Regions from separate parts of the Vibrio nigripulchritudo genome, predicted to be linked through region 2. Evidence: predicted binding sites of a transcription regulator. Region 2 holds the regulator's gene; each other region holds the start of a gene.
What was found. Region 2 encodes PurR, which represses purine synthesis genes. Its sites were predicted from a motif close to TNANGNAAACGTTTNCNTNA; they were not measured.
Positions count from the first base shown of each region.

Region 1 (7,963 bases), 730 kb from region 2:
GCCCGAAAACACCTTCCGCAATCCAGTTTCCTGACTCGTTAAGATATTGCAGTTCATCTGAAATGACCTGGATTTTTTCAGCGATAGAATGGTTCTGATCTCGCCATGCCAGTTCATCCAGTTCAATGTGCCGCTGTCCGGTTTGGGCAGATATCTGCTTAGCCAAAGCAGATTTGCCAGCACTTATATTCCCAAATATAAGGGTGCGCTTAGCCATATTTGAACCTGACGTAATAATTATTTGTTTATATGCCGCACAAACTACGAGGATTGCCGTTTGAAATCCATGATAAACATTAAGGTTTAACGCAATACATGTTAAAAGTGTGAGCTTCACCCAATTTGATCTTTTTGCCAAAGACATAGTGTGAACTTTATTTTCTAGTGTGCGTTCCACATTTTTATTCACTTTCAAACGAACAAAACACAGAAGTAGAGCGTTAGGCATATCATCTTTATTCGCATAAATACGGCATATCAGACTTTTCCAAGCGAATGGTATTAGATATGCTTTACAAAACGGTAGCTTAGGGCAATAACATGCAAGACCAAGAGATTTGGCATCAAAAATGGGCATCAAACCAGATCGGTTTTCATCTGGAAGACGTCAACCCGTTGTTGATTAAATACTGGGAGAAACTTTCTCCCAGTCGAGAGCAAAAGGTGTTCGTCCCTTTGTGTGGAAAATCAGAAGATTTGGTGTGGCTGGCACAAAAGCATGACAACGTACAAGGTGTCGAGTTAAGTGATATTGCCGTGCGAGCCTTCTTCGCGGAACATTTTTATACTCCAACTGTGACTACTGTGTCATCTCAGCATGACTGGTATCAGTTTGACGAGCTGAACATCTACACCGGTGACTACTTCACAGCGCCCATTGAACCAGTAGAGCTGATTTATGATAGAGCAGCGTTAATTGCTCTGCCAAAGGATCTGAGATCGAGCTACGTAGAAAGATTGAAATCCTTGCTTTTACCGGGTGGAAAGATTTTGTTAGTGACCTTGGACTACCCACAGGAAGAAATGGCAGGACCTCCATTCAGTGTTCCGAAAGATGAAGTACTGAGTTTGTTTGATGGCTTCAAGGTTACGCATCTAGCGCGAGACGACGCAGACAAAACACATCATCGGATAAAGAAAGGGCTTTCGCGATTTGCAGAAGAGACCTGGTTAATTGAGTGAGAAGAGCAGCCATTCGGCTGCTCTTCTTACTTTATAGCGACAAATCAGTAAACTACTTTCACTTTTGAGGCTGCGTTTACGGCGTCTGAAATCGCCTGATCAGTGTCATCGCGACGAGTGAGGACAACCCCTAATCGGCGTCTTCCATCAATATCGGGCTTACCAAATAGACGAAGTTGAGTCTGAGGGGCATTCAGCGCTTCACTTACGCCCTCAAACCGAATGTTTTCTGATGTGCCTTGCCCCAAGATAACGGCTGATGCACAAGGTCCATACTGAGTAATCTGATTGATAGGCAGACCAGTGAATGCACGAACATGCAGAGCAAACTCGGAAAGCTCTTGAGAGATCAAAGTAACAAGACCAGTATCATGTGGGCGAGGGGACACTTCATTGAAGATGATGTTGTCACCTTTTACAAACAGCTCCACGCCAAAAATGCCGTATCCTCCAAGCGCATTAACTACCTTACCGGCGACTTCCTGAGCTTTTTCTTTGGCAGCTTCTGACATCACCTGCGGTTGCCATGACTCACGGTAGTCACCATCTTCTTGTCTGTGACCAATGGGATCACAGAAATGCACGCCATCTGAAGCTCTCACAGTGAGCTGCGTTATTTCGTAGTCGAAATCGATAAAGCCTTCGACAATAACTCGACCCGCACCAGCACGACCGCCTTCCTGAGCATAATCCCATGCTTTCTGTATGTCGCTTTCGCTCTTAATCACACTTTGTCCTTTGCCCGATGAACTCATGATCGGCTTTACAACACAAGGGATGCCTACAAAGTTCACCGCACTGGCGAAATCGTCGTAGTTGTCTGCGAAACGGTATGGAGATGTTTGGATCTGAAGCTCTTCCGCGGCTAAACGTCGGATTCCCTCACGGTTCATAGTGAGCTTGGTGGCATTTGCTGTTGGAACGACATTTAACCCTTGTGCTTCAAGCTCGACCAGCTTATCCGTGGCAATGGCTTCAATCTCAGGCACGACATAATCTGGCTTTTCTTGCTCAATGATGTCACTTAATGCTTTTGCATCAAGCATATCCAGAACATGTGAACGGTGAGCTACTTGCATCGCTGGAGCGTCAGGGTAACGGTCACAGGCGATGACTTCTAGCCCCAACCTTTGACACTCTATCGCTACCTCTTTACCTAGTTCACCAGAACCAAGCAGAAGGACACGAGTTGCATTTTTACTTGTCGCAGTACCAAACATTTTCCTAAACCTTTATTCGAGAACCTGACGCGAATCATACTGAAATTTACGTGCCACGCAATCGTTTGCCTTCAATGACTTTCAATCAGAGATAAAGTATTAAGACCTTGTGATAACAAGGTCTTAATGTTTAAGGAAATGTTGTTTTTTATAGCGAAATGTATTCGAGAGATATGTCTGGATTAATGGCTTGAAGCGTTGCCTGAGTGTTCGCGAAGTGGCTTGACGTGCCAGAATTTGATTCGATTAAGACGGCATTAGTGATGCGTTCCAAAGAATCTTCAGCCAGAAGCAGTTGAATAAGTGCGACCTGAAGCGGAGGTAGGCTAGGGTTGAAGGCTGCATTTTCAGCATACGCGCCAGAATATTCAGCACCGCTCTCGGTCTGTACCGCAACACCACTTAAATTATGTGAGTATGGCGCGTGGCTCATGTTTAAGGCATTCAGGGCTGCATTGACCAGAGACTTGTCGCTTTCAAACGATTTGCCATGGTCGATTTCTGTCATCAATGCAGACTCAATCCCGATATCCTGAGGTCCAAATGCCTCTGGCAGATATTCATGCAGAGTTTTGGGCTGACGATGGGGAAGCTGAACCGAGAGCTCCGTTGCTGTGTTCAATTCATTCATGAATTGGCGACAATGCCCGCACGGACTGAAGTTAACAGTAATGTCTTTGATGCCATGTTCTTTTTTCATCCAGGCGTGTGAAATTGCACATTGTTCCGCATGAATGGTTTGGCCGAGTTGGACGTTCAGAAATTCTACATTCGCACCAAAATAAAGTCTGCCAGAAAGACCACGGGCAATAGCGCCAACGTAAAAATTAGAAATAGGAGCATGAGAGTAGGCAGCAGCCACGGGTAACAGAGCGACTCTCAGGTCTTCATCTTTAAGCCCAGATACTTCCATTAGGTGAGAGAACTGCTCAGAAGACAGAGTCGCATCATAACTTGGCTGAGAGGTAATTTCTTCAAGCGCATGTGCGAGAGCAGATGGAAGTTCTTTAATCGCCTTTAAAATCCTAGCGTTCATTTTTTATCCTTTTGGGTACATACAACGTTATTCTAGGAAATATACACGCTCACACAGTGATGTAAATCACGTAAAATTGTGTAATGGATTGCTGTGTTGCATTTTGTGAGTGATATTCAACTTGTAATTGATTACATCACATAAAGGTGCGAGCGAAGTCAAAATTATTAACAGAATGATTGATAGTGCGATATTTGAGCAGTTTTATATGGCTGGGAGAGCTATCCCAACCACACAACAAGAGCGAAGAAAGCGGGAGCAAGAACCGACGTGAGCACCCCACACACGACGAGAGCAAGGGAGCTAAATGCCGCGTCTTTAGGGTTCTTATCTGCGCACGCAGCCGTACCTAAAGCATGAGAAACTGTACCCATGGTTAGACCTCGTGCAATAGGATGAGTAATGCCAATTAAGTTATAAATTGGGTAAGCGAAAACCGCTCCAAAAACGCCAACAAGTAATACCAGAATAGCGGCAACGGCGGGTTCGCCTCCCAGATAGCTGGATACTTCCATCGCAATAGGTGTCGTCACTGATTTCCCCAGTAAACTTGCTATCAGAGCGTGATCCGTACCTAGATAATGCGCAATCATCGAAGATGAAAACATAGACATAACACTACCCACTCCACAAGCAAGAAGAATGATCTTCCAGCGAGCTCGGATCTCGGGCAACTGCTCATATAGAGGGTAGGCGAGTGCCACCACAGCAGGCTGAAGTAAGTAGCTAAACCATTTGTTCTGTTCATAATAGGTGTCGAAGTCTACACCAGAATAAACTAAGACAGGGATGATGATAGAAACGCTGATAACCAGGGGGTTCGCGATTGGGCTATTGAATTTTCTTGCAATACTTCGGGCAAAAAAGAAAACCACTACAGTTAGAAGCACCCACATTAGCTTGCTCCTTTTAACAGCTTTTCTAATCCGAGCGCCAACAAGATAAGCACAATGGCTGTCCCACCAACGGCACTCGCCAGAATGGGAAGCGCATTTGCCACCAGCATGTCAAAGTGGTTCATCAGCCCTACGCTGATTGGGACAAAAAGCAGAACCATATAACGGATAAACAGTTGCGATGTTGGTCTTACCCACTCAACGGGGATCCAACCCATTACAAGAAGAAAGAACAGAATCAGCATACCAAAAATACTGCCCGGAATGGCGAGCCCGAGCAAATGTTGAATAGTAAGACCCACCAGCAGGCAGGCCATAATAACCAGAAATGAAATTGCGTACCCTAAGACGCGTTGTAGCATTGCCGAATCCTTAAGAGACCAATTTTTCAACGTAATGGTATACGGATTTTAGCAAGGCAATCTTTTTCTCGTCACCGTCATGTTCGTGAACTAAGTTTTCCAGATTCTGCATGTATTCCGGTAAGTTGCTTTCAAAATACTCACGACAATGTGCTGCCCATTTCGCTTGTTCCGTTTCGTCCAAAGTCCATGGATAGTGACGAGCACGATAGCGGAAAAGCAGAGGTGCGATTCGTGCGTCTTTTACATTCAAATCCAAGCCAGCGAGTTGTTCAGGTGATTTCTCTCGAATGATCTCCATGGCTGTCTTGTCTGCCGAAGAGAAGAATCCGTTATAGAGCTGAGTGTCGACATCTGGGTCTACGTCATACTCGTTTTGATTCTGGTAAAGCTCAATAAGCTTTTCCCTAATTTCAGGGTGTTGGCGAATTATGGCAAGGTTTTTTAAGCACTGCTCGCGATCAATACCTATTGTTTCTGCGTTTTCCGCGGTTAACGTTTTTGCAGGTGCTAGGACAGGGCATTTGTTTAGGTGAACGAGTTTTATCGGTACTGGAAGTTCCCCTTCGGAAAGCTGATCTCTTTTAGTATAGAGACGTTCTTTCAGCTGTGCGGAATCCAGCTCAATAAGCGGGCTTGGGTCCATGGCAAGATTGATCATGACGACAGCATTTTGATTGGTTGGGTGCCACGCGACAGGAACCATCCACGAAGTGTAGGAGCATTCTGCACCCAACATACCGGAGACGTGCATCAAAGGTGTCATGTTGACGATATCGACAAGCTCATTGAGTTTCTTTTTGTGGCGCATGCTGAATAGGTAATCGAACAGCTTTGGTTGCGCTTCCTTAACCTTCTTAGCCATTTCGATGGTCGCAATCACATCCGCCATCGCATCGTGTGCATTTTCGTGTTCTATGCCATTGGCAACAGACAGATGCTCTAGCTTAAAGCTTGTATAGCCATCATCACGTTGAGGCCAGTTCACACCTTCAGGTCGAAGTGCGTGACAGGCTCGCATTACGTCCAGCAAATCCCATCGAGAGTTTCCGTGCTGCCAGCTCCAGGCATACGGGTCATAAAAGTTTCGATAAAGAGTATAGCGAGAGACTTCGTCATCAAATCGAATGCTGTTGTAACCAAGGCTTGTGGTATTTGGCGTAGAAAGTTCATCGTGAATCTTTTTAATGAACTCAGGCTCGGGTAGCCCTTTACTCACAGCTGTTTGTGGAGAGATTCCAGTAATAAGCGCGGCTTCAGGTGAAGGGAGGTAATCAGAGGGAGGCTGGCAATAAATGACAAGCGGTTCGCCTATGATATTCAGATCCATGTCTGTGCGAACTCCGGCAAACTGGCTAGGTCGATCTTTAGCGGGGCTGGTCCCCCAGGTTTCGTAATCGAAAAAGAACAGAGTCGGCTGGTTTTCTTTTGACATGAATGGTTTCCAATAAATTAAGCGTTCATCCGTATTAGACCACCGCATTCGTGACAGGTAAACCAGAACTAAAGATTTAGGGTGTTTTCGAAAAGCGTTTGCGCAGATTTTGATTGTGGAGTGAAGAATTTTTCGACAGCTTTAGTGTGCTGAAAAAAGAAAAGCCCGCTAAAAGCGGGCTAGAGCAAATGGCTCATGAGTCTCAATTAGGGATAAACACAGTTTGTGACTAATTCAAACTGTAGGTGATGGTGTGAATTGTTGCATAGGCAGAGATATCTAATGTCATCATTTTGTTAGGTATTTGATTGGATTGTTTCATCGTTGTGTTGGTGATGAATTGCATTTTAGCGATCTGTAAATAGCAGACGTAAAATACAATATATGAAAATACTATAGACAAAACGTCAAATTGATCATATTTTAATCGTAGTGTTTTCGGTTTTGGTAATTTGATATGAAAATGAAGGATAAAAAGGCAGAGGTTAGGCGCAGAATTATTGATGCGGCGGTCGATTTAATGTCAGAGGACGGTTTTAAAAATGTCTCAATGAGGAAAATTGCAAAAGCTGCAGAAGTGGGTGATGCGACGATCTACAATTACTTTCCAAGTAAAGAGAAGATTCTCTATGGCTATTTTGAAGTGGTGATGGAAGACACTTTGAAAGAGCTGGATACTATTGAAGAATTTGAATCCTACCAATTACATGAAAAAGTTCAGTGCTTTATTGAAACCAACCTGAGTCTACTTCTGTCGAATCGCGAATTTGTTTCAGAAGCATTCGATCTGGCTTATTTATCTCCATTAGCAAAATTTGGTTCAATGGCACCAATCAGAGCCAAGGTGTCCGAAACATTTGAAGGATATTTGCATTTAGCTTACGAGAATGAAGAACTCGAACCGCAAGCTGGAAGCAGCTTTCTCCCATCCTTATTCTGGGACTACTATGTTGGAATTCTGGCTTACTGGCTTAAAGACGACAGCGAAGACTTCACGCAAACCACGCAATTGATTGATCTTAGTCTGGCGTTTGCTATGTCGGTTCTGGAAAGTGGCGTGTTGAATCGTGCTGGGGACATGCTTTCATTTCTATTCCGTCATCATCTGTTCTCTGGTTTTGACTATCTGACTAAAGCGATGAGTACAGTCAGAACCATTAAACGGAGATAGCCATTATGACGGATATTCCAACGGGGAAAATTGGTCGAAGCTCTGTTGTTGTTCAGGCAGTGGTTCGGGCTGGATCCAAGAAAGTGTCTCAAAAGGCGAAAAAGCTGATCGGTTTGAACAACGCTTCGGACACTTCTAGCGATGAACTGGTTGATCAGGAAGTGGCGGAAATATTATTCAAAGCGTTAACCAAACTTCGTGGTACCGGGTTAAAAGTTGCTCAGATGCTTTGCATGAATCAGGTTCATGTCCCTGAATCGATTCGAAAAGAGTTAGGTAAATCATGCTATCAGGTACCCGGTATCAACCGGGCTTTGGCCAGAAAAATCATCCATAGTCAGTTTGGTCAGTACCCGGAAACATTGTTTGCGTCGTTTGAAAATACGCCTTTTGCAGCGGCAAGCTTGGGGCAGGTTCACCTGGCGAAAGATCAGAATGGCAACAGTCTGGCTGTGAAAATTCAATATCCGGGAATAGATCAGACCATTCGATCAGACATGGCTACGTTGCGCCAGCTATTAAAACTTCTACCTAGCGAATACAACTTCAAACAATCTTTGCCCTATATAGAAAAAAGCTTACTTGAGGAAGTCGATTACCTTCATGAATTGGAGCAAACGCAGTTTTTCTCATCACTGAAGATTGATGGTGTTGGCGTTGT
Region 1 covers NZ_AP027049.1:2,154,775-2,162,737, reverse strand. The annotation lists gene QMG91_RS09930 (P-loop NTPase family protein) at 1-448, opposite strand, end outside; gene QMG91_RS09925 (thiopurine S-methyltransferase) at 541-1,182, shown strand; gene purT (formate-dependent phosphoribosylglycinamide formyltransferase) at 1,227-2,402, opposite strand; gene cdd (cytidine deaminase) at 2,551-3,438, opposite strand; gene QMG91_RS09910 (LrgB family protein) at 3,660-4,334, opposite strand; gene QMG91_RS09905 (CidA/LrgA family protein) at 4,334-4,696, opposite strand; gene sbcB (exodeoxyribonuclease I) at 4,707-6,131, opposite strand; gene QMG91_RS09895 (TetR family transcriptional regulator) at 6,589-7,302, shown strand; gene QMG91_RS09890 (ABC1 kinase family protein) at 7,308-7,963, shown strand, end outside.
Region 1: purT (formate-dependent phosphoribosylglycinamide formyltransferase) is a predicted target of PurR. The motif match lies at 2,456-2,475, and genes of this name have one in related genera.

Region 2 (7,963 bases):
AGAAACCAAATTATTCAATGAGAAGCGAGCGGAAATATATTGGTGGCTATCGAGTTTATTTGCTCGTGAGATGAGTGATGAAGAACTTGCGAAATATCAAACTGCTGAAATTCGGGGTTTTATTGGTGGCTTGGCAGAAAACAGTGCGCTCAACTCAGCAGCTACACGCTTGATCGAAGCGTTGAATAAACTGCAAGACCGCGAAGATGCAAGGCTGGAGCTTGCGGCTGATTTTTGTGGGTTGTTCCTGACCACCGATAAGCACGCGGCACTGCCCTACGCATCCATTTACCACTCAGGTCTGTTAAATGGCGAACCAACCAGACAGATGGAAGCGCTATTGCTTGAAAAAAACATCGCGATGATGGAAGGGTTCAAAGAGCCTGCCGATCACCTTGCAATTCAATTAGATTTCCTAGGTAATTTGATTGTTAAATCAAACGAAATTCTCAATGAAGAAGCGCTTGAAAAAGCACTGTTGGAACAGAAAGATTTTATTGAAACACATCTTATGACATGGCTGCCACAGTTTAATGAAAACTGTCAAAAGTATGATGACTTTGGTTTCTATGCCTCTGTTTCTCAGCTTTTAATAGACTTCATCCGATTGGACTGCGATTACATAGCTGGAGAATAGGTATACCAAAGCCACTGCGAGATATTTGGTGATAATACATGAGATATAAACCTAGTTGCTTAATTCGAATTCGTTATCTTCATAAATGTGACACTTGGTATAAATTTTTACGAATCCGTCCATTGTCTAATGCCGAATTAAAGACTAAGATCGTGATCGCAAACGATAAAATATGAAATCGCTGAAATGTTTAACCTAAGCCGCTGTTTTAATAGCGGTTTTTGTGTTTTTAGCCGAATTTAAATAATACAATTAAAATCCGCCCGCTGAATTTTGATTTTACCTCTCAGCCAGGCTCTACAGGATATTTGTTTTATGGCCACAATTAAAGATGTCGCACGACTAGCCGGAGTATCGACTACAACGGTATCCCACGTTATTAACAAAACTCGCTTTGTCGCTGAAGCCACACAAGAAAAAGTAAAAAAAGCAGTCGATGAACTGAACTACGCACCAAGTGCAGTAGCGCGAAGCCTAAAATGCAATACCACACGAACGATAGGAATGTTGGTTACACAATCAAGCAACCCGTTTTTTGCCGAGGTTGTTGATGGTGTAGAAAGCTACTGTTACCGACAAGGCTACACACTCATTTTATGTAACACTGGTGGTATCTACGAAAAGCAACGCGACTACATCCGTATGCTGGCAGAAAAACGCGTCGATGGCATCTTAGTCATGTGTTCTGATCTGACTGAAGATCTTCGCGAAATGCTGGATGCACATGCCTCTATTCCTAAGGTCATCATGGACTGGGGTCCTGAAAGTTCTCAGGCTGATAAGATTATTGATAACTCCGAAGAAGGGGGCTATCTGGCAACCAAGTATTTGCTCGAAAATGGTCACACTGACATTGCTTGTTTAACTGGTCACGAAGAAAAGGTGGCGTGTATCGAGCGTGTTGAAGGTTACAAACGCGCACTGAATGAATTTGGCGTGGAGTTCAACCAAGAACGAATTCTTGTGGGTAACTTTGAGTGTGACACAGCCGTTATCGCAGCAGACAAGATCCTAGCAATGGACAAACGCCCAACTGCTGTGTTCTGTTTTAACGACCTTATGGCACTAGGTGTGATTAGCCGTTTGCAGGAGAATGGTTTGCGTGTTCCTGATGACATATCAATCATCGGTTACGACAACATTGAACTGTCTGGGTATTTCTCCCCTCCCCTGACTACCGTTCACCAGCCAAAACGTCGTGTCGGGAAAACCGCATTTGAAATCTTACTTCAGCGAATCAAAGACAAAGAGCATGATAAGAGAATCTTCGAAATGCATCCGGAGATCATAGAGCGAAGTTCTGTTAAAAAGTTAAATTGATTTAGTTAATTCTAATAAAGCCTGGTTATAATCCAGGCTTTTTGCGTTTTTGGTCAAATAAGAAACAATATTTATATCTATGCATTTATTTTTTGGATTAAGATCACACTAGAGGCATCTCGATGTGATTCTTGTTCAATTTTTTCTCTATGATTTTACTGTCACGCACAGGGCAAACCATTTGAAAAAGTGGGACGCAAAGCTTCCGGCCTAAATGGATGTATAAAAAATCCAAATGGTAGCGGGGTTGCCGATGGCAAATATGCATACTTCTTTTCCAGAGTTAACCGAACTCTGACATCTGGCTGCATCACTTTGCTATTTTTTCTCGGACCTGAACTTAGTAGTGGCATAACTTCTTTAGCCGAGACAGTACAGCATGGATAAACCAATACTTAAAAACTCATTGAAGCTATTTGAACCATTAGGGACGATTAAATCACGTTCAATGTTTGGTGGTTTTGGCATTTTTGCCGACGACACTATGTTCGCCTTAGTAGTTCAAAACACGTTACATATCAGAGCTGACTCAAAAAGTGCTCAAAAGTTCGAGCAACAAGGTCTAAAGCCTTACGTTTACAAAAAGCGTGGATTCCCGGTCGTCACCAAGTATTTTGCCCTCCCAGAAATCAGCTGGGAAAATACTGACGACATCATCGAAAAAGCATCGCAAGCACTCAAAGTTGCGAGAACTGAAAAGCAGAAGCAAGCCGAGACTAAACCCACTCGCCTTAAAGATCTGCCAAACCTGCGTTTGGGCACTGAACGAATGCTTAAAAAAGCAGGTATATCCTCTGTTCAAGAATTGCAGGATTATGGTTCAGTAGAAGCTTATAAAGCCATCAAGCAAACACATTCTAGTGATGTGGGGCTTGAGCTTCTATGGGCACTTGAAGGTGCTATCAAAGGAACTCATTGGTCTGTCATTCCTCAAGACAGGCGAGATGAATTGATGAAGCGTCTGAGCTAAGTAACCTTTGTAAAAAAGCCTCCTCTCGGAGGCTTTTTTATTGCTGCAATTCACAGTTTGGTGCAGAGCAACAAACCACACTCTCTAGACTCCTGTCATACTTAATATAACTCCAGGTCATTCGACCAAACCAAATAGGAATCATTATGAAGTTGTACTCTGCCTCGCTGCCTACAGAAGCCCACATTGTTTGCGAATTGCTAAAAGCGCAAGGGGTAGATGTGGAAGTACGAGGAGAAGGTTTGTTTGGTCTACAGGGTGAGTTGCCTTTTGGTTCCGATACAGAACCCTATATCTGGTTATTAAACGAATACCAGTACGACAAGGCAAAAACCATAGTCGATGCTTATCTAAACCAATCGGAGAACAGAGAGCAGCCCAACTGGTGCTGCCCTGAGTGTGATGAGTGGATTGAAGCGCAGTTTGGTGCCTGCTGGAAGTGCGGCTATCAGGTCAGCGAGAATGTTGACGAATAAACTCTATCGACTCTTCGTTAAAAATGTCCGGCTTTTCTACGTTACACACATGCCCACAATCTGGGATTTCAATCAGTGCGCTCTGCTTATGTACTTTGACCATCTCTTTGACCGGTCTTAAGAACATATAGTCTTTGTCACCCATCAGATAAAGAGTCGGAATAGGAAGCTCCTTCTCACGGAAATACTTCATCAGTGGGTTAACGTCTGCCGACAAGGTATACCAACGCTTAAATTCTTTCTGGCACAACTTCTTAGCTTCGCGGACAAACAGGTGCCGAGATTCTTTCTGGTTTCGTTGAGGCATTACGATATAGGCAAACAAGCTGTATAACCACATATACGGGATGATATGCTTGCTCCAGTCCCCTACCTTCACCAACACCTGAGAACGGATGTCAAAACGCGTTACAGCGCCTCCCATCACCATGGTAGACACTCTTTCTGATGCCATTTCAGCAAGATTTCGGACAATGATGGTGCCCAATGACATTCCGACAAAATGCGCGGACTGAATCTTAAGATGATCCAATACCTGAAGAATATCCTGACAGATATCTTTGAAGGTATAGCTCTTTTTCATCAACCCCTGAAACAGGTTATTGGACTTGCCATGACCTCTCAAGTCGATGAGTAATAGGTTGAAATGCTGCTTGTATGCCTTGATTTGCTTGAACCAAATCGAAGAACTGCCACCAGCACCATGAACAAAAACCACCCATTCAGAGCTGGTTGGGTGGGTATATACCTTATGAAATAACAATGAGTTAGACATCGCTTAACAATATTTTTGAAACTTTCTTATTTTATTATCTAAAAGCTTACCACACTCTGAACAAATATGTGGTTTAAGCAGTATTCATCAAGCTTCATCAATCATGATTTGTTATGTGAACAAATGAAAGTATAGTAATTTTATAGACTTAAGATAAGAAAAAGCCTCCCGTAAGGAGGCTTAACGTTATTTTGACTTTTTTAATGAAGTAAGGCTGCCTGATACATATTGACGTATTCTTTGGCGGATGCGTCCCAACTAAACTCGGTATTCATTGCATTGAGCTGTACTCTGAGCATCTCTTCAGGTTGCTGAAGATAGAATATGAGTGCCCGCTGCATTGCTATGAGTAAGGCTTCCGGTGTAGGCTCCAAAAAACCAAACCCGGTTGCGCTGACCCTATCGGTATCATAGTCCGTTACCGTGTCTTTCAGTCCCCCGACCTCTCGAACGATTGGCAACGTACCATAAGCCATACTGTAGATCTGATTCAGACCACAAGCTTCAAATTCAGAAGGCATAAGGAAGAAATCTGCCCCAGCCTCCACCAAGTGCGCCAGGCGATTATTGTATGCTTCAATAAACGCGAGTTTGTTGGGGAAGCGACGAGCTATCTCATGCAACTTGGCTGCAACCTGTGGCTCTCCCGTTCCAACAATCACTACTTGAGCATCATTCAGCAGAAACTGTTCAAGTATTGGCAGCAGATAGTGAAAACCTTTCTGATGTGTCAAACGGCAAACCATTCCAAAAACAGGAAGATTCTGATTTACAGGAAGCCCCACTTCATTTTGAAGCTGGCGTTTGTTGAGCTGTTTTCCTTCAGCAATGCTAGAGGCACTAGCCTCGTAGTGATACTCCAGATATCTGTCAGTTCTTGGATCCCATTCACTGTAATCACAGCCATTCAGTATTCCGTATAGGTCGGCACTGCGATGAACAAAGTCATCCACCATCCCATGAGAACCCAGGGCAGTCATGAGCTCCGCTGCATAATTAGGGCTAACCGCATTCACCTTATCGGCATATGCCACACCGGCTCTAAGCATGCTGATGTGATCTTGTCCGTACTGGATGTTTTCCAAACCAGACAGGTTAAGTTCCGGAATAATTTCCAAGTCGTGGTAGGAGTAAATCCCTTTAAAAATCGCGTTATGAACCGTTAAAACGCTTCGAATAGATTGAAAGCGTTCATCGTGTTCGTAACGGGTTTTTAGAAGAAAAGGCACAAGCCCTGTATGCCAGTCATTGGCATGGACAATATCTGGTTTTATGCCTAGCTTGGGCAGCATATCAAGGCACGCAGAAGCAAAGAATCCAAAACGCTCACCGTTATCAGGGTATGCCTGATTCGACTCAGCGTACAGTTCACTTCTATCAAAATACTGATGACATTCAACCGCAAAAACGGGAACCCCATCCAGATCTAACTTCTTAACCTGATATTTAACATGAGGCCAGAAATCAAGCTCTGTAGTCAGTACCACCTCTGCCTCTTCCCGCCCTGGCAACGTCCGATACCCTGGAATGGCGATAGATACATCGTGTCCCAATGTTTGCAGAGCTTTAGGCAGCGCTTTTGCTACATCGGCTAAACCGCCGCTTTTTACCAAACCTTCCGCTTCAGAAACCGTAAACCAGATATTCATGTGATCCATCTTAGAACCCAACTTTTGTTCCTTTCTTGATGACGACAATGCCTTCCGGTGAGACATGAAAACGTTGAGAATCCAATTCTAAGTCTTCACCAATGACGGTTCCCGGTGCAATCTCGACATCTTTATCAATAATGGTTCGGCGTATTTTACAGCCCGCACCAATTTTTACATCACCTAACAGAATCGATTCGCTGATAACGGAGCCGCTGGCAACGTTGCTTCGATATCCTAACACCGATTTATGGATAGATGACCCCTGAATGTAGCTGCCCCCCGACACTAAGCTGTCATTCACCCGAACTCGGCAGTCGTCGTTACTATCGACAAAAGTTGCGGGTGGTAATGGCGGGTAGTAGGTATGAAGCGGCCAACTACGGTTGTAGAGAGAGAACTCCGGATCTTTGTCCAGCAAATCCATATGTGCCGCCCAGTAAGAATCAATAGTTCCGACATCACGCCAATAAGCGGTGGCACGCTCACCGTTAATTTTGTTGGTTGAGAAATCATAAACGTAAACCTCACCCGCCGGGAACATTTTTGGAATGATGTCTTTGCCAAAATCATGGCTTGAAGAACCATTATCGGCATCTTCGCGTAGTTCTTTTCCTAGAGCATCGGCTTCAAAAATGTAATTCCCCATAGAGACCAGCGCTTCATCTGGGCTACCCGGGATAGGTTTAGGGTTTTCCGGCTTTTCTTGGAAACCAATCATCTTCCCGTTTTTATCCACTTCAATCACGCCAAATTGCGATGCTTCTTTAAGTGGCATACGAAGAGCAGAAACCGTAAGCTTCGCTTCCATTCGCTTGTGGAAATCCAACATTTGTCGGATGTCCATTTTGTAGATGTGATCCGAGCCAAAGATGCACACCTGATCTGGCTGCGCAAGCTCTATAAAGCGAATGTTCTGATAGATGGCGTCTGCTGTTCCTTCGTACCAGCGTTTTCCGTCGCGCATTTGCGCAGGAATCGGGTCGATAAACCTGTCAGTAATCCCCGACAAGTTCCAGCCTTTTTTCATGTGAAGGTAAAGGGATTGCGACTTAAACTGCGTGAGAACGTAAATTCTCATTAAGTCTGCATTTACGAAATTATTCAGAGCGAAGTCTATCAGACGATAACTTCCTCCAAATGGCACCGAGGGTTTACTGCGTGATTCTGTCAGAGGTCTTAATCTGGAGCCCTCTCCCCCCGCCAAAATCATTCCTAATACACCAGCCATTATATATCTCCATATCTTATAGTTTTCAATCCGAACAATCAGAGAGAACCTCAAATCGTCGCGGCATACGTCCATGTGCTGAGACAGCATGCAGCCATATGCCAAGACGACATTGCATCGCTAGCTTGAAAGCACAAAACAACATTTTGGGTGATCTCCGAAGAGATAACTGTCGCTCACATGGTGAGCCTGATCTGATAAAGCTAAGAGAATGGAATTTTGTTGATAAATTTCTCATCCCACCAAGCAAATCAAGCGAAAATACTGATATTGTTCATTTTTTTATAATTGCGCACATCTATACTTATACTTTATGGAATGCGCTTTATGAGCTCATTTTTAACTGATTGCATATGCAATTACAATCATTATTTTGCGATCCGTAACAACAAATGTGCAATCAACAGCAAACGTTTGCGCGTTGTAACCTAATCGTTAACTAATTGTTTTTAGCTGGTGCATCCTTGCACAACTTTTGTGCAAGCAATTCTCGAAAAGATATGGCATCTATGGGTGGACTGAAATAATAACCCTGGCTAAATTCGCACCTTTTCGCTTCAAGATATTCATATTGACTTAAGGTTTCGATACCTTCTGCAACCACGCTTAAACCCATGTTATGTGCGATAGAAATGATCGCATCCAGCAAGACAGTGGGTTCTCTAGGTTCATCAATTCTTGCTACAAAAGATCGATCGATCTTCAACTTAGTTAATGGCAATTCATTCAGGTAGCTGAGGCTTGAATATCCTGTTCCAAAATCATCTAGTGCAATTTTTATTCCCAGAGCTTTCAGTTCTCCTATTTTTGCAATGACGTCAGTATAACTTGCTAATAATGACGTTTCGGTGACTTCCAATGTGAGGTATTGGGGAGGTAGGTCGTAACGCTGAAGAATGTTCTTA
Region 2 covers NZ_AP027049.1:1,420,534-1,428,496, reverse strand. The annotation lists gene torD (molecular chaperone TorD) at 1-637, shown strand, start outside; gene purR (HTH-type transcriptional repressor PurR) at 953-1,957, shown strand; cyclic di-GMP riboswitch class I at 2,119-2,212, shown strand; gene QMG91_RS06750 (TfoX/Sxy family DNA transformation protein) at 2,337-2,927, shown strand; gene QMG91_RS06745 (putative signal transducing protein) at 3,074-3,403, shown strand; gene QMG91_RS06740 (alpha/beta fold hydrolase) at 3,381-4,178, opposite strand; gene glgA (glycogen synthase GlgA) at 4,379-5,836, opposite strand; gene glgC (glucose-1-phosphate adenylyltransferase) at 5,838-7,058, opposite strand; gene QMG91_RS06725 (EAL domain-containing protein) at 7,498-7,963, opposite strand, start outside.

Region 3 (7,963 bases), 970 kb from region 2:
CCGGATGCGCAAGCCGTTCCGATGCTTAGGCTTGGACCTGTCAGACCATAAAAGCGAGCCACAAAGTGATTGATACTGTCCACGTCATCGAGAAACGGGCGATTTGCCATGGCTGGACTTTTACGCAGATGAGCCAGCCAATTAGCCGAATCGTGTTCACCATTTGGGCAGGCTTTCGCGTAATCTTTAATGTATGTGTCAACGTGAAGTGTGGGGCTATAAGGGCGATCGGCAATCATGCATGCCGTGTCTTTGTGTTCAGCGTTGCCAAAGTCAATCCCCGATTGCGTTACGGCTTCATCTACCGCTAGGAAGAACTTCTTAATGGAAGGGTCTTCTGTTGTCATCGATGCCAATTTGGGGTGCGCTTTAATGTCTTCTGACAAATCAGGCATTGATGCCGCAATCGACACAATCTCGCCGCGAATGGGAAAGTGTTCGATATGCGAAATGCCATTTTTCCCCGCCAGCAAGGATTGCCAAAGGCGCTCACTTCCCGTACCAAACGCGCTAACGGCCCCCATTCCTGTCACTACAACTCGATTCATTCTTTTGACTCCTTAGCGAGAAGCAAACTGACTTGATTACCCAAGTAATCAATGTGATGGCAAAGAACACGTTGGATTGGTGTGTTCAGCTTGGGTTCTTTAACGTAGTTCAAAGCACCTTGAAGAGGTTTTCGACTGAGATTTAACACAGGGGCAAGATACTGGTGCTTGAGTTGCAAACAGGCATAGAAAAGGGAGCTTGCTCCGGCTGCGCCAAAAGAAAACCCGGTGTAATCAGTGGAAGACACAACGGCGGCGCGGTTACCAAATACACGCTGTGCTGCGGTTGCTTCCCATTCATCCAGATCTGGAATGCCTGCTAGTGTCAGCTGAACGGCATCGATGTCTTCGGGAGTCAATCCAGCTTTTTTGATGGCTTTACGCATGTTGGCTTCAATGGAAGAGATGGATAACTCCGCCGAATCTGAAAACAAGTTAGGCAGGTAATTGTTTTGATAGCTGAGGACATTGGCGTAGATGGCGCGATTGTCTTGAAGCGCGATGTCGCTGTTTTCAATGACGTAACTTATTCCACCTTCACCAGTCACCAAACCAGTGTCTTCAAGGGATTTAGCGACAGGCAAACGTTGCTCCAGACGAAATACATGGTCGAGCATCGCTTCCGATTCTGTTGCTCCGGCGAGGATCATATCTGCGCGTTTATCTTCAATGGCTTCCATGGCTTCACCTGCCGCAATCATGCCTCCGGCAGGACCGTTCACTACGCTGTAACTCATTCCGCGTAATCCATACTGAATAGAAACCTGACCACCTGCCGTATTTGGCAGGCGTGGCAATATCCACAATGGAGGAAACTGGCGATAATGTTCTTTGCCAAGGTTGTCGTAGTCGACGGTCAAATCCTCTTTAAGGCATGACATGTAAGGTTTGGTGCTGTTATAGAAGCCCTGACACAGAAAAGAGCCGTATATTACTCCGCATGTTTCCTGATATTTTTCGAAATAGTCCTGCTCCAACCCTGCGTTATCAAATGCAAGGGAGGCGCTGGATACCCCAAGTTTTACCTGCAAAGTCATCATGCGAATGGACTTTTTGTCTTTGATGAATTCACGTGGATTAAATTCAGGCACTGCTCCCAGCGGGTAGGGGAAATCGTCGTTGAAACGAATTCCCGATTCCCCTTGCTGATGACCAGCTAAATGTTGTTCTGAGGTTATTCCGAGCGAAGTGAGTCCGCCTAATCCGGTAATAACCGCGTTAGGTTTAGGCATTGAAATTTCCTTATTAAACCGTTGGTAGTGCTTAGATGGCGTGAGTCCGTGAGTTATGGCTCGACGAGCTCACGTTCAAATATCAGTGATGTATTCGTGCCCCCGATACCACTTGAGTTATTCATGCAGTAGCGAAGCGCGTGTTTCTCGGCTTCCTTGCCCACAAAGTTGAGGGTGCAGGCTGGATCAGGCTGATCCAGATTGGGGTTTCCATGGACAGTTTGGGTAAGCAGACTTTGAATACAAAGAATGGATTCAATTGCGCCGCTTGCAGCCAGGGTATGCCCAATCATGTATTTGCTGCTGTTAACTAAAGGTCGGGATGTTCCGAAAACATCTCCGGTTGCTTTAGCTTCCTCCCGGTCATTGGCGAGAGTTGATGTACCATGTGCATTGACGTAATCAATCTGTGACGGTTGCAACTGGGCATCCGACAAAGCACGTCTCATGGCTTTCAGCTTGCCAACAGGGCAGGGGTCAGTCATTCGAAATGCATCCATAGAGGAGGCAAATCCTGCGACCCGAGCTAATATCTTGGCCCCGCGTTGAATTGCGTGCTCTTTTCTTTCCAGTACCAGTGCGCCAGCACCTTCCCCGAGCACAAAGCCACTGCGTAGTTTGTCGAAGGGGCGCATGGCACGTTCAGCATCATCGCTGTTGGTGTGCATACTGAGCTGACTAAAGCCAGAGAGAAAAGACGGAGACAGGCGGCTGTCACTGCCTCCTGCGACCATGACATCGGCTTCACCTGACTGAATCATTCGATAAGCCTGGCCAATAGCCAAACTTGCGCTTGTGCAGGCATTCACAATGGTGCTGCCAAAGCCTGTGATTCCGGTAACCAGCGAAGCTTGGCCTAAAACGATGTTGGGATAGGTATCAAGAAACCATGTAGGATTTCGTTCCGAAAGCGCCGTTGAATGGTATTCATCACACAGTGATGTGCCAGTCCCCACAATTATGCCGGATCGATGTTCCGGCAATGATGAAGGGGAATGAAAACCCGCGTATTCAAGGGCGCTTAAGGTTGAATAGCAAAACATGTTGCTGGCTCTGCCCATGTTTCGGACGGTCTTTCTACTGACATTCCATTTCGTGGTAAAAGACGAAAAATCCGATGAAGACGGAGCCGATGCCAAAAGATGAACACCATGACCAGATAACCAAGAGCTACGAGGAATATCTTTAATTCCAGAACGGTTGAGTAGAACTTGATTCCATACATCTGGTACGCAAGTACCAAGCGATGTGAATAAGCCCATTCCAGTAATGACGACATCTGAAGGAATCATGTTACGCAGCCTGTTTGTGTGATACGAAATTAACCAGAGAGCTCACATTGAAAAATACATCAGCGGTTTGTTTCTCTATAAATTCCTGAATAACTTCATCGGAATAATGTGGATATTCCTTTTTAAGTCTTTCAATTGAATCTTCAGAAACCTTACCGTCTTGGTTTAAAAAGTTTTCTTCTTGCAAAAATGCTGGAAAAATATCTCCTGCTGATATTTTAAGTTGATATTTCTGTTCTATTGAATAAATGATATCGACAAAGTCAATTGATTCAGCAGCTAAGTCATCAACCAGGTTTGCGTTTTCTGTGATTTCTTCTGGCTCCACACCTAATACTTCGACAAGGATTTCACTTACTTCATTTAATAACATCATAGTTTCCTTTTTAGTTTGCTTTTGACGACTTTTAAAACCCTATCACAAATAAAAATTACTTGTAAAACAAAAAGTTACTGTCATTTTCTTTAGGTGAAGCAGGTCCTTCCTCTTGGTTTTGGCTAGAAGAATTAGTAGTGCGTCGCATTTTTTTGATATATTTAAATGTTAATTATGTCATTAATAGTTCTCCTCATATTAAAGGCTTCTATTGATTTAGTTGTTATTTTGCATTTATTAAAATTGACTAAAGAATTAATTAGCAATTGCTTTAATTAGAAATGATTAATAAATCGATATGATCTACTAACTCTGCGTTATTGAATTGAAGGTATGATTCAAATTCGATTGAACACAAACTTTTAAAAGTTTGTTAAATAATCGACAAAATAATATTTATTCTTATTTATAAAACACTGATAACCAATTGATAATAAAGTGTTATAAGTGTTTGTTTTTATATTGACCTAATGTTTCATTCATATTTAAGTAATAAAGCTCTCAATTTGATTATTACTTTTTTCTTAATGAAATAAAGAGGTAACTCTATGTTTAATGGCGATTTTTGGATGAGCAACACCCAGACAATTGGATAGATAACCATTGAGACTTACCAACTCATAGAACGAAATAGGTTAACCAGACACAGAGTGCCTAAAGGTGTATGCGCGGCTTTTTACAGGGTTTTGTGGTGTTCTATCAATACCGTAGGACTTGGGTAAAGACCTTTCGTATTACTTGAGCGAGTACACCTTGAACCATCTGTCGACGCGTCAGGTAAACTGAAGGATGAATGCACCCGTGAGCCAGTCTAAGCTGCTTTTACGATTCGAGGTCGAATCTGGATTTTGCCTCAATTGACCTTTAGCTCGACGCCTCAATATAGAGCCGGATGTCTTGCTTTGAGCCAAGTGTATAGAGGTCACTTGGAAACAGAGTTGTGTTAATTCGGAGATAGGACATTGCTGAAACTTCTTGTTGAAAGACTTCATCTACAAATACAAATCAATGCTGTGCTGTTGATTCGTAAGTTATATGCAAATATGCAATAAGTCGATATTACAAAGAGATGTTAGTTCCGTTTACAGTATGTTAGGTTTCAAATGGAGGATCATTGTCACACTTTTCTGAGACTTAAATCTTCTACCGGAAGCGCGAGAAGTACGCAGACATAAAAAAACCAGCCGAATCAGGGCTGGTTTCTATTTGATTACTTTGAATCACTAATCTGCAATGAGGTCGTATTCCTTGCGCAGTACATCAATGATTTCTTGCTTCGGATTGGCACTAAGCGTTATCTCTTTCCCAGTGATCTTTTCAGCAATACCGATGTAAGTATTAGAGATATCGATTAAGGCTTGCTCTGGCAGTTCGTTGTCTTGTGCAAGCGCAAAACGTTCGTCCATACGCTCTTTGTTAAGCAGGATGTCTGGGTCTGGGAAGTGATTCAGAAGAAACTGACGGAACCCTTCTTTGGAGTTTTCAACAATGCTGCCTTTGTTGTATTCCGCTTCATCCCAGATTCGTGAAGAGTCGGGTGTACCCACTTCATCCATATAGATGAGTTTTTCTTTTCCTGACGCGTCTGTGACGTAGCCAAATTCAAACTTTGTGTCTACGAAAATCTGGTCAACATCTGCAAGTGCTTTGCTGATGACTTCGAATCCTTCTTTTAAAAGGTTCTCGTAGTGAGGGATGTCTTCGGCTTTAGAGAAGTTAAATGCTGCGAAATTGTCTTCAATGTTTGCGCGAGTAATGTTGACGTCATCCGCTTCAGGCACGCCAGGTATGTCTTTCAATATGCCTTTAGTAGAAGGTGTCATCAGTAGCTCTGGAAGCACCTTATCTTTTTCCAGACCTTCCGGAAGTTCGATACCACAAAATTCGCGTTCGCCGTTTGCGTAGGCACGCCACATAGAACCAGTAATGTATTTGCGGCAAATGGCTTCAATCATAACGGGTTTGGCTTTTTGCACGATCCAGACAAATGGGTGAGGGATGTCAAGAATGTGACTGTCAGCCAGTCCATTCTCTTTGAAGAGTTTAAACCAGTGATTGGAGATAGCGTTTAGCGCAGCACCTTTACCAGGAACGCCTTTCAATCCACCTTCTGCATGCCAGATACAGTCGAATGCCGAGATTCGATCGCTGATGACCATGATAGCAAGTGGGGCATCAGGGGCGACATCGTACCCTTTTTCTTTAATCAGTCTTTTGCTGTCTTCTTCAGTTAACCAGTACACCGAACGGACTTTGCCGCTGTGGACGGGTTTATTAGTGCGGATTGGGAGATCATCATTAACTGCGAGTACTTGATCAGCTAAGCTCATTACGACATTCCTATCTATGTTCAAACGTCAAAGAGGGCACGCAAGTAAAGAGTAAAAACTTGCTGTGTGCGAATGATGCGCATGATACCAGAACTTTTTTTCTCTTCCAGATAAAAAGCAAACGATTGCCTTGCAAGCGTATTACTCGTTTATTTTCAGTACAGATTGTGAAGGTTGGAATCTAGAGTTGGCACTAAAAGCAAAGCCCTTCAGGTTAAAGCTGAAGGGCTCGGCAGTGGAAGCAGTAGTAAGAGTTAGTATTTAGTGAATGGATTCTTTGTGGGAAAACAGTTCAGATGCGTCGTTGGTAAAGAATAGAGCGCAGTTTAGTTGGGCAGCACGACTAAGAAGGTGTTTTTGGTCAATTGCCGAAATGCTCTTACTGGCGATAACTGCACTTGCGTTACCAGACAACATAGCTTTCAGCACGACTTCTTTTTCAGACATGACTCTTGAAGGCATCATTTGCAGCAGGTGCTCTGCGTTGACTTTATGCTGTTTAAGCATGGAAGACTTAGGTTTACGACATTGGCTTGTTAACAGTACCCATTTAGAACCTTGAGATAACTTTGCGATTTCAACGCAGCAATCCGAATCATTGCTAGCAGTATTACGCTGATATTCAGCGATAGCGAAACGGTCAGACGATGTGTTTTGAACTTGGTTAGTGAGCTGAAAGTTATACATGATTACTGTTTCCTTATACATGCTGTATGGATTAACAGTAATTATATTTTGCTCGTTTAGCAAGCAAAATTTTTAATTTTTTTGATTAAATAATAAGCTAATTTGTTTAAGTGACTGATATTATTAGATAATAAATACTGGTTTTCTTATACAGTGTTTTCGTCCTATTTACTGTGTAGGCATTTTTTAGGCATTAAAAAAGCGCCTATACAGGCGCCTTCTTTACGTGATTTTGAATCAACGTTGTTCTTCGCGTTTATCAATGAGCTGTTGCTCGGCAATGTTAAACTGGCGTACATCCAGTCTCGCGAGATCATTGCACTTTTCACAAGAGTGATGAAACTTGCCATCAATGTAGTCATGGCGAGTAAGAAGACTTGGTCTTTTACACCAATCACATATGCCTTCAATATCGAACACTATTTCCCCCTTTTTAAACAGCTTGGTCTTTACTCGTGCTATGCATGGTGAGCTTGTCGAAAAGGTGGTGTGTCTCAATTAACAGGCGGAACGGGCTTTTGCCATTCCTACGCTTTCAATATGAGTCAGTCAGCTACCTAAACCAATCAAAGTCACGCGCTATGGTGGAGCGGTGTGTTCTGTGAGCAAAGACTCTGGGTACATATAAGCAATGAATTATGACATGCCGACGCAGAAAATGTTAAGCAATAGTTACATTCAATTAACATTTTGTTGCAAAATGAGCTTTAGCGCAGTATTTAGCCTTCTCATCTCTTCATCGCTGCCATTGGCGTCAGGATGATATACGCGACAAAGCTTTTTGTAACGGTTCTTGATCACATCTTTTTTAGGCAAACGTTTGGGGTTAAAACCAAAGACTGCACAAGCGATGTGGAACTTCTGATCTTGGGATGCAGACTTCATTTCTTCAATCAGTCCATTCTGCTTTAAGATCTGTTTATGAGCTCTTTCGAGCTCTCGTCTTAATTTTTTCGACTGCTGATTCTGTTCTGAAACCTTGCTTTCTAGTTCCGCATTTTTGTTTTTCTGTCGACCTTTCCGCATCAATACAAACAGAATGAGAAGAAGTAGAACACCCACAATGCCGGCACCGCCATAGATCAGCTCTTGCTGATAAGTCTTCAGATACCATTGAAAGTCTTTAACTACCGGCTGCGGTGGGGGGATGGGGTTATCTAGTGTCGTGAGTGAGTCTTCATGAGCCTTGTCCAACTCCTCAAATTGCCCCAATTGTGCAGCCTTGCGGTAATTGAATTTGGACTCTAATACTCTGTTATAGGCTGCCTCAGCCTGATGGCTGTTGTTTTCCATGGCAACGCGATACCAGATCTCGGCAGAATCCAGAGCTGCGACGCTTTTCGTTTCGCGAAAACTTCTTTCATAGATGGCGCCAAGTTTAAGCTGTGCCCTTGCTAAGCCCTGAACCGCAGATTTTGTATACCAGTAGATAGCAAGCGCGCGGTTTTCTTCTATCGCTAAGCCCGAATCATACGCATTAGCCAGTTTTAGCTGCGCA
Region 3 covers NZ_AP027049.1:2,394,092-2,402,054, reverse strand. The annotation lists gene QMG91_RS11035 (beta-ketoacyl-[acyl-carrier-protein] synthase family protein) at 1-548, opposite strand, end outside; gene QMG91_RS11030 (beta-ketoacyl synthase N-terminal-like domain-containing protein) at 545-1,780, opposite strand; gene QMG91_RS11025 (beta-ketoacyl-[acyl-carrier-protein] synthase family protein) at 1,834-3,072, opposite strand; gene QMG91_RS11020 (acyl carrier protein) at 3,074-3,448, opposite strand; gene QMG91_RS11015 (phosphoribosylaminoimidazolesuccinocarboxamide synthase) at 4,672-5,778, opposite strand; gene QMG91_RS11010 (hypothetical protein) at 6,040-6,465, opposite strand; gene QMG91_RS11005 (hypothetical protein) at 6,703-6,885, opposite strand; gene QMG91_RS11000 (J domain-containing protein) at 7,144-7,963, opposite strand, start outside.
Region 3: QMG91_RS11015 (phosphoribosylaminoimidazolesuccinocarboxamide synthase) is a predicted target of PurR. The motif match lies at 5,892-5,911, and genes of this name have one in related genera.